2 regions of the Ruegeria sp. CDSC021 genome follow, and region 2 is predicted to be linked to the other one. Evidence: riboswitches for the same ligand, from Rfam matches in the RefSeq annotation. Region 2 holds a riboswitch; the other holds the start of a gene.
What was found. Region 2 has a riboswitch for cobalamin ahead of AC2FGB_RS00270 (CbtB domain-containing protein). Riboswitches for the same ligand answer to the same signal wherever they lie in the genome.
Positions count from the first base shown of each region.

Region 1 (4,209 bases), on a different contig from region 2:
CACCACGACCCATCGTGCGCTTCACCCGATGCGAAACGGGGGGTGGCTGATTGATACGCCAGGAATGCGCGCCCTGCGTTTGATGGATGCCCAAGACGGCGTGGATGAGGTTTTCTCCGACCTTCTGGAATTGGCTGCAACGTGCCGGTTCTCAGATTGCCAGCACCAGGCCGAACCCGGTTGTGCTGTGCAGGAGGCGATTGCCAATGGCGTGATTGAGCCCGACCGGCTGGCGCGCTGGCACAAGCTTCGGCGCGAAGATCAGAGGAATTCCGAGACCCTCGCGCAGTCACGGGCACGTGACAAAGCCTTTGGCAAAATGGTGCGATCCGTCATGCACGACAAAAAGTCCCGCAGCAGACACTAAGCGTGACAAAAAAGGCGCCTCGTTTTCAGGCAATCAACCGGGGCCAAACCGCCCGGTTTCTGCGGGCAAAAGCGCCAATATGACCGATCTCAGGCGCTCCGAATTCATTCGGAGACAACAGATGTCGCCGCGCCTTCGGCCCATACAGATCGGCAAGCCGCCAGGCTGCGTCTGGCGGCACCATCTGGTCGTCCTCGAAGGCGAACAGGTCCACCGGCGTATTCGATTGCGCCCATCTCGCTTCGGGCAGAGCGTCACCGATCTGCGGCACATAATTCTGCGGCGCCGTGCACCAGCTGCGCCATTGCCAATAGACCGGGCCCGGCAAATCGGCACCGATCCCCACAGCTTTGCCCGGCAGATACCCCAGTGCATTCACTGCCAGACGCCCGTGGCCGTGCCAGAACAACCACGCCAGCCCGCGATAGGGCCAGGGATGGTCGGACAGAGTAACCAGCCCCGAACATACACAGATCATCCGGTCGATCTGATCAATGTCTGGCTGCACCGGCCCCAGCAAGCCGCCAAGGGAATGACCGATGCTCCACTGCAAAGCGTCCGGGAACCGCCTGCGCATCTCAGCCCGTGCGGCGGGCATGTCGACCAAGGCCCAATCCGCCATGGTCACCTCGGAGGTTTTGAGTTTGTCGCGCAGCGAATGCCCGAAATCGCTGTAGTCATAGGTCAGACAGGCAATACCCTGTTCGGCGGCCAGCCAACGGGCAAAATGCTGGTAATATTCGCGCGGCACTGCAGTTGCGCTGTGAATCACCACGGCGATCTTCGGCTCGGTTGCAGGCAGATACAGCCGTGCCGACAGGCTGGCAGAGCATGAGGCAAAGTCAAAGTCCTTAGTCTGGACGCAGGGCGTGGTATCAAGCATGGCGCTTCCGACAAATTCTGAACTACTCGGTTCACTCAACAATCGGCCCGATTTCGGCCACCAGAGTCAAGATTTCATCAAGATGACCAAACGTCCGGTTTGAACCCAACAGGTGGCTTGACTCGGGGTCTGCATAGCCGCTAGCGATGTGGTGATGGTTCTTGCCCCGGAATTGGGGCGGGATGAAAAGGGAACACGGTGCGGTCTGCCCCGGCGATGCCGGAAAGGGCCAACTCCGCGACTGCCCCCGCAACTGTAAGCGGTGAGCAATGCCGAAATACCACTGGCCCCAGGGCTGGGAAGGTCGGCAAAGCGACGACCCGCAAGTCAGGAGACCTGCCATCGTATCGAAACCGAAACTCGGGCGGGGTGTCCGGGCAGGTCGTCAGCGCGCTGTCACACCTGATCCTCACCCTTCGTCCAGCGCGCGGAGGGCGCATTATGATCTGGAAGACAAAAACACATGAATTCACCGCAACCGTCTGTCAGAGGACCGGGAAACCCTGCCCCGCCCTTGCCCGAATGGCACGCGCCATGGCCGAGGCGATGGCGACGGCAAGGCCTGCGACATCCAAAACATTCGAGGTCGAAGGTACCAGCGATCTGACCCATTGCACCGAAGGCTGCACGGCCCGTTTTCGGGCCCAATCAGAACAGATCAGGGTCTATTGCGGCACCAGCACGGACACCCCGACAGAAAAGCTGGACGCCTATGGCGACATGATGTTCGGGCCGGAGTTCATCCAGAAATCCGCTGGTTTTCTGTCAGAACCACCCTGTGCGATGCTCGACGTTTCGACCCTGCCGCCGCGCAGCGACAGTATTCCGTATCAAGTGTCTGCCTGAATCAGGGAAGGGTTCGGGCCGGCAACCCGGCCCAGTCCTTTTGCGCGTCGGTTTCCACCGCGCAGGGCCGCACCGCACGCAACCGCCGAAGCGCTTGGCCAGGCGCTTCGCCGCATTCCACCATTAGCCGCATCACAACCATCCCCGAGCGACCGCACCCACCGCGGCAATGCACCAGCACCTTGCCGCCACTGGCAAGGACATGTTGGGCGGCGGCGCTGGCTTGCGGCCAAAGCGCCTCAACCTCAGGCGTGGGGGCGCCGAAATCGGAGACCGGAAGGTGGACCCAGGCAATTCGTTCGCACTGCAGGTCCGCCTCGAATGACAACCCGCCGGAATGCTGGAACTCATCCAGAGTAGTCATCGAGATGACCAGGTCCGGCGCCCAATCTCGGATTACTGCGAAATCTCCAGCATAATCGCCCGTGACACCCGGCAGTGGGCACAGAGCGATCTGCCCTTTGCCCAATCCAAGAGGGTGAATTGCAAAACTCTCCAACACAGCTCCTTTTCCTGCATCACCACATGGGGCTGAGGCCCCTCATGATTTACCGGCTCTGATGCAACTTGCCAAAACGAAATTCCTTTTCGCGCGCGGTGGACGCGGACGGCGGGGGTCTCTACGCTGCAAACCTGACACGAATCCAACAGAGCAGACATGACCGACACGCCCAGCCCCGCCTATCAGGTTCTCGCGCGGAAATACCGCCCGGAAACTTTTGCTGACCTCGTCGGTCAGAACGCAATGGTGCGCACGCTGAAAAACGCGTTCGAGGCCGACCGGATTGCGCAAGCCTTCATCATGACTGGCATCCGCGGCACCGGTAAGACGACCACGGCCCGGATCATCGCCAAGGGCATGAACTGCATCGGTCCTGATGGGCAAGGCAAGCCCACGACCGAACCCTGCGGCCAGTGCGAACATTGCGTCGCCATCATGGAAGGCCGCCATGTCGATGTGATGGAGATGGACGCCGCCAGCCGCACCGGCGTAAATGACATTCGCGAAATCATCGACTCGGTGCGCTATCGTGCCGCCAGTGCGCGCTATAAGATCTACATCATCGACGAAGTTCACATGCTTTCGACCAGCGCGTTCAACGCGCTGCTCAAGACGTTGGAAGAACCTCCTGCGCATGTGAAGTTCATCTTTGCCACGACCGAAATCCGCAAAGTCCCGGTGACTGTTCTGTCGCGGTGCCAACGATTTGACCTGCGCCGGATCGAACCCGAGGACATGATTGGCCTGCTCAATAAGATCGCAGCGGCTGAGAAGGCACAGATCGCGGATGATGCCCTGGCGCTGATCACCCGCGCGGCCGAAGGGTCGGCGCGCGACGCAACTTCGCTGCTGGATCAGGCAATCAGCCATGGGGCCGGTGAAACCAGCGCCGATCAGGTGCGCGCGATGCTGGGTCTGGCCGACCGGGGCCGGGTATTGGACTTGATGGAAATGATCCTGCGAGGGGATGCAGCAAGCGCGCTGACTGAATTGGGCGGGCAATATGCCGAAGGGGCCGATCCGCTATCCGTGCTGCGTGACCTGGCCGAAATCACGCACTGGGTTTCGGTTGTGAAGATCACGCCAGACGCAGCCGAGGACCCGACGGTTTCCCCTGATGAACGTGCCCGTGGTCAGCAAATGGCCGAGGCCCTGCCAATGCGCGTTTTGACCCGGATGTGGCAGATGTTGCTGAAAGCGCTGGAAGAGGTATCGGCCGCGCCAAATGCCATGATGGCTGCTGAAATGGCCGTTATCCGCCTGACCCATGTTGCCGACTTGCCCAGCCCCGAAGAGCTGATCAAGCGCCTGCAGGACAACCCGCCACCGCCTCCGAATGGTGGTCCGGGCGGTGGTATGGCCGTGCCCTCTCAGGCTCCGGTACCAGCGGCATCATCTTCTTACGTGTCCGCAACTAGCAGCCCCGCCGGCGCGCCGTCGGCCGCTCTGGCCCATGATATCCAATCGGCGCTGGCACGGTATCCGAGTTTTGACCACGTGGTTGAATTGATCCGCACCAATCGGGATGTGAAACTTCTGGTCGAGGTCGAAAACGGGGTGCGGCTGGTTTCTTACCAACCGGGGCGGATCGAATTCACCCCGACACAAAAC
Region 1 covers NZ_JBXWOK010000009.1:48,689-52,897, forward strand. The annotation lists gene rsgA (ribosome small subunit-dependent GTPase A) at 1-367, shown strand, start outside; gene AC2FGB_RS14175 (alpha/beta hydrolase family protein) at 393-1,250, opposite strand; cobalamin riboswitch at 1,389-1,608, shown strand; gene AC2FGB_RS14180 (hypothetical protein) at 1,692-2,096, shown strand; gene AC2FGB_RS14185 (protein-tyrosine phosphatase family protein) at 2,098-2,598, opposite strand; gene AC2FGB_RS14190 (DNA polymerase III subunit gamma/tau) at 2,755-4,209, shown strand, end outside.
Region 1: linked by a shared signal. The riboswitch ahead of AC2FGB_RS14180 (hypothetical protein) and the one ahead of AC2FGB_RS00270 (CbtB domain-containing protein) in region 2 are both predicted to bind cobalamin.

Region 2 (4,209 bases):
ATGGAACGTGCAGGCCTGCCGGTTCTGGGCGTTCTGCCACGGCGCGGAGACCTGACACTTCCCGAGCGTCACTTAGGTTTGATCCAGGCGGTGGAACATCCCGATCTGGAAAGCGCCATTGTCGGCTATGCTGCGTTCCTGCGTGAACATGTCGATCTGGAGGCGATCAAGCGGGCGGCTTCCTCAAGCCCAGATAGGCCATCGTCAGCCGTGCTGCCGCGCCCTCCGGCGCAGCGGATCGCACTGGCCCGGGATGCTGCGTTTTCGTTCACCTATCCGCATTTGCTGGAAGGCTGGCGCGCGGCGGGTGCAGAAATCCTACCGTTTTCACCACTGGCGAATGAAGCCCCTGCCCCGGATGCCGATCTGGTCTGGCTGCCGGGTGGGTATCCCGAGTTGCACGCAGGCACATTGGCCGCCGCCAACACCTTCCAGACTGGGCTGCGCAAACATGCCGAGACAAGACCTGTGCATGGCGAATGCGGGGGCTACATGGCGCTGGGTCAGGCGTTGATCGACAAAGAGGGTGCCCGGCACGAAATGGCGGGCCTTCTGGGCCTTGTGACCTCCTATGAAAAGCGCAAGTTCAACCTGGGTTATCGCAAGGCGGAATTACTGGCCCCAATGGCCGGATTTGCCGAAGGCACAGCGCTACGCGGGCATGAGTTCCACTATTCCTCGATCATCGAACAGCCTGACGCCCCGCTCGCGCGCGTGTTCGACGCCGAAGGCGCGGAAGGCCCGCAAACCGGATCGGTGCGAGACAATGTCACCGGGACATTCTTTCATCTGATCGCCGAGGCCTCGGCATGAGTGGTTTTGTGTCCTTCATCGGTTCAGGCCCCGGCGACCCGGAATTGCTGACGCTGAAGGCGGTAGACAGGATGCAGAAAGCTGATGCGGTGCTGTTTGACGACCTCAGCAGCGGCCCGATCCTGAGCCACGCGCGTGAGGATGCCGATCTGGTTGGGGTCGGCAAACGCGCCGGGCGCCCCTCACCCAAGCAGGATCATGTCAGCCGCTTGTTGGTCGAATATGCACAAACCGGTCAGCATGTCGTGCGGCTGAAATCCGGTGATGGCGGCATGTTCGGCCGGCTTGAAGAAGAACTGGTGGCCCTGCAAGAGGCCGGGATCGACTATGAAATCATCCCCGGCATCCCCTCGGCGGTAGCGGCGGCGGCAGCGGCGGGCATTCCGCTGACCCGGCGACTGACCGCGCGGCGTGTCCAGTTCGTCACCGGCCACGATGTCAGCGGCAAACTGCCCGAAGATCTGAACCTGGCAGCTCTGGCTGATCCACAGGCTACGACCGTCGTGTTTATGGGCAAGCGCACCTTTCCCCTCTTGGTCGGGGCCTTACATTCCCACGGCCTTTCGCTGGATACACCTGCTTTGATGGCCGAATCCGTCTCGACCCCCGATCAAAAACTGCAACGCTCGACCATCGGCGCCTTATCGCAGCAGTTGGAAACCGAGATCGGCACCGCCCCGGCCCTGATCCTGTATGGACCTCTGGCTGAGTTCGAAAATGATTGACCTGACGCTGATCGGAATTGGCACCGGCAACCCGGATCATGTGACATTTCAAGGGGCGCAGGCGATCCGTTCGGCGGACCTGATCCTGATCCCCCGCAAGGGCGAAAACAAGGCCGATCTGGCAGGGCTGCGCGAGCAGATCATCGCTCAGGTCGCGGATACTCCTCCGCAAATCGCGTATTTCGACATTCCCAAACGCCGTGCCGATGATGGCTATTTACGCGGAGTGGACGAATGGCACGACGCGATTGCATTGCGCTGGCACGAAGCCATCGCAGCCCACCCGAAGGCCCGCCATGTGGCGCTGCTGATCTGGGGGGATCCGTCTCTGTATGACAGTTCACTGCGAATCGCGGCACGTTTGACCCTTCAGCCAGAAACACGGGTGATTCCCGGCATCACAGCGCTGCAAGCGCTGACGGCGGCCCATGCGATTCCGATCAACGAACTGGGCGCGCCCTATATCGTAACAACTGGTCGTCGCATCCGGGACGAAGGATGGCCGGAAACCGCAGAAAACGTGGCGGTGATGCTGGATGGCGAATGTTCATTCCAAAACCTGGACATGCAAGACTTGGACATTTGGTGGGGCGCATATGTCGGCATGAAAGAGGAAATCCTGATCAAAGGCCCTTTGGCCGAGGTTGCGCAGCAGATTCTGGACCGCCGCGCCCTTGCCCGTGCCGACCATGGTTGGATCATGGATATTTATTTGCTGAAAAAGCGCATAATCTGACACAATACGTCGCAAATGATGATTGCACCGCCACAGCTATAGCGGCTAAATGGGGGTGTCTGGTCCTGCCGGAGAAATCCGGATGCTAAGAGGGAATTTGGTGCGACTGCCTCGGTGGTCAACTCCAAAGCCGCCCCCGCGACTGTAAGCGGAGAGCCCCTGTTCAACCAGCCACTCCCGGTTCTCCGGGGGGAAGGCGAACAGAGGCATCGACCCGCAAGCCAGGAGACCTGCCAGGCGCAAAAACGAAACACCGGCCGTCGGGTGCGGCGGCAGAGGAGAATACAAAATGGCAACACAAACGAAAACAGCATCCGCCGCGCGTACAGGCTTTGTTCCGGTCATGTTTGCAGTGGTTCTGGGTCTGGGCCTCATCACGCTGACCGGTCACGTTCAGGCAGCGGCCCTGCATGATGCAGCGCATGACGTGCGTCACGCGACCGGCTTCCCCTGCCACTAAGACCGTGTTCAGTCGTATATTGACCAGCGCGTTGTTCGCTGGTGCTGCAGCGGGGCTGATTGCCGCCTTGCTGCAGTTGGTATTTGTGCAACCAGTATTGTTGCATGCCGAGCTTTATGAATCCGGAGAGCTGGTGCATTTCGGGGGCGAGACCGTATCGGCTCATCCCGAGCTGCCGCGCATGTTCTCTGAACTGACGCGTGATGCGCTGAGTGTCATCTTTACCATGCTGACCTATACCGGCTATGCGCTGGTGATGGTTGCGCTGATGTCGGTAGCCGAAGGTCAAGGGCATCAGATTGATGGCCGGACCGGCGTTCTTTGGGGGTTGGCCGGATTTATCGCCTTCCACCTTGCACCAGGTTTCACCCTGGCGCCCGAAGTGCCGGGTGTCGCAGCAGCCGATGTCTATGCACGTCAGGTCTGGTGGTTCGCAACGGTTGCAGCAGCCCTTGTCGCCATGTGGTTGATCGCCTTTGGAGGTAACCTGATCAGCTATGTGATCGCTGCGGTACTTCTGTTGGTGCCACATCTTATCGGTGCACCCGAGCCCGATGTTTTCACCGGCCCTGTGCCGACTGAAATTGGCGCATTGTTCGCCGCACGAGCTTTTGGAATCGGTCTGGTTGCATGGGTTCTGGTTGGCGCGTTCGCTGGCTATTTCTGGCAGAAAGAAGCGCAACCTTCCGAAGCAACGGCCTGATCGCACTTCGAATGAACGCGCCGGGTGTAAACTTGGCGCGTTTCCCTATGTTTTCAAGGAAATACAATGACCCGTTCACTTGCTCTATTCGTGATCGGTCTGGTCTTTGGCGGCGGTGCAGGATTTGTAATTGCTGCTGCAAATGGCGTCACATTTGATGGCCACGACCATTCTGATCCGTCTCTTCACGGAGCCTCACACACTGAGACCATGGCCCACGATCATTCCACGGCCCTGAACCTACCGGCAGGCGCAGATGCACCTACACTGGACATCGCTCTGACACAGGATCCTATGTCTGGCTGGAACCTGCATGTCATGCCAAAAAACTTTACCTTCGCACCGCAGAACGCATCGACCGCAGACATGGCAGGCGAAGGGCACGCGCATGTTTACATCAACGGAGAAAAGCTCGCCCGGCTTTACGGCAGTTGGATGCATCTTGATCAGTTGCCCAAAGGCGAGGTCGAGGTTTCGGTTTCACTGAATTCCAACAGCCATAGCCCGCTTTCGGTCGATAACGTGCCGGTTCGTGCTGCGGTTACGGTTCAGGTCGACTAAAGCGCCGGAATACGCGCACGCAAACACATCCGAAGCCGCCCGCAGGGTCGGGCGTCTTCAATCCAGCCCTGCGGGCTGTTCAGGTAAGTACGGCAAGTTTCAGCGATATCCGCGGCATCCGCCACCACATCGACACCCGAAAACACATAAGATGCGCGCCCCTGCGCCTGTATAGCCAGCGCCGTGGGTTCCGCGCAGCCGCTGAAACAGG
Region 2 covers NZ_JBXWOK010000001.1:54,465-58,673, reverse strand. The annotation lists gene AC2FGB_RS00285 (cobyrinic acid a,c-diamide synthase CobB) at 1-813, shown strand, start outside; gene cobA (uroporphyrinogen-III C-methyltransferase) at 810-1,538, shown strand; gene cobF (precorrin-6A synthase (deacetylating)) at 1,531-2,274, shown strand; cobalamin riboswitch at 2,318-2,526, shown strand; gene AC2FGB_RS00270 (CbtB domain-containing protein) at 2,564-2,734, shown strand; gene AC2FGB_RS00265 (CbtA family protein) at 2,739-3,437, shown strand; gene AC2FGB_RS00260 (hypothetical protein) at 3,504-3,998, shown strand; gene AC2FGB_RS00255 (DUF1636 family protein) at 3,995-4,209, opposite strand, start outside.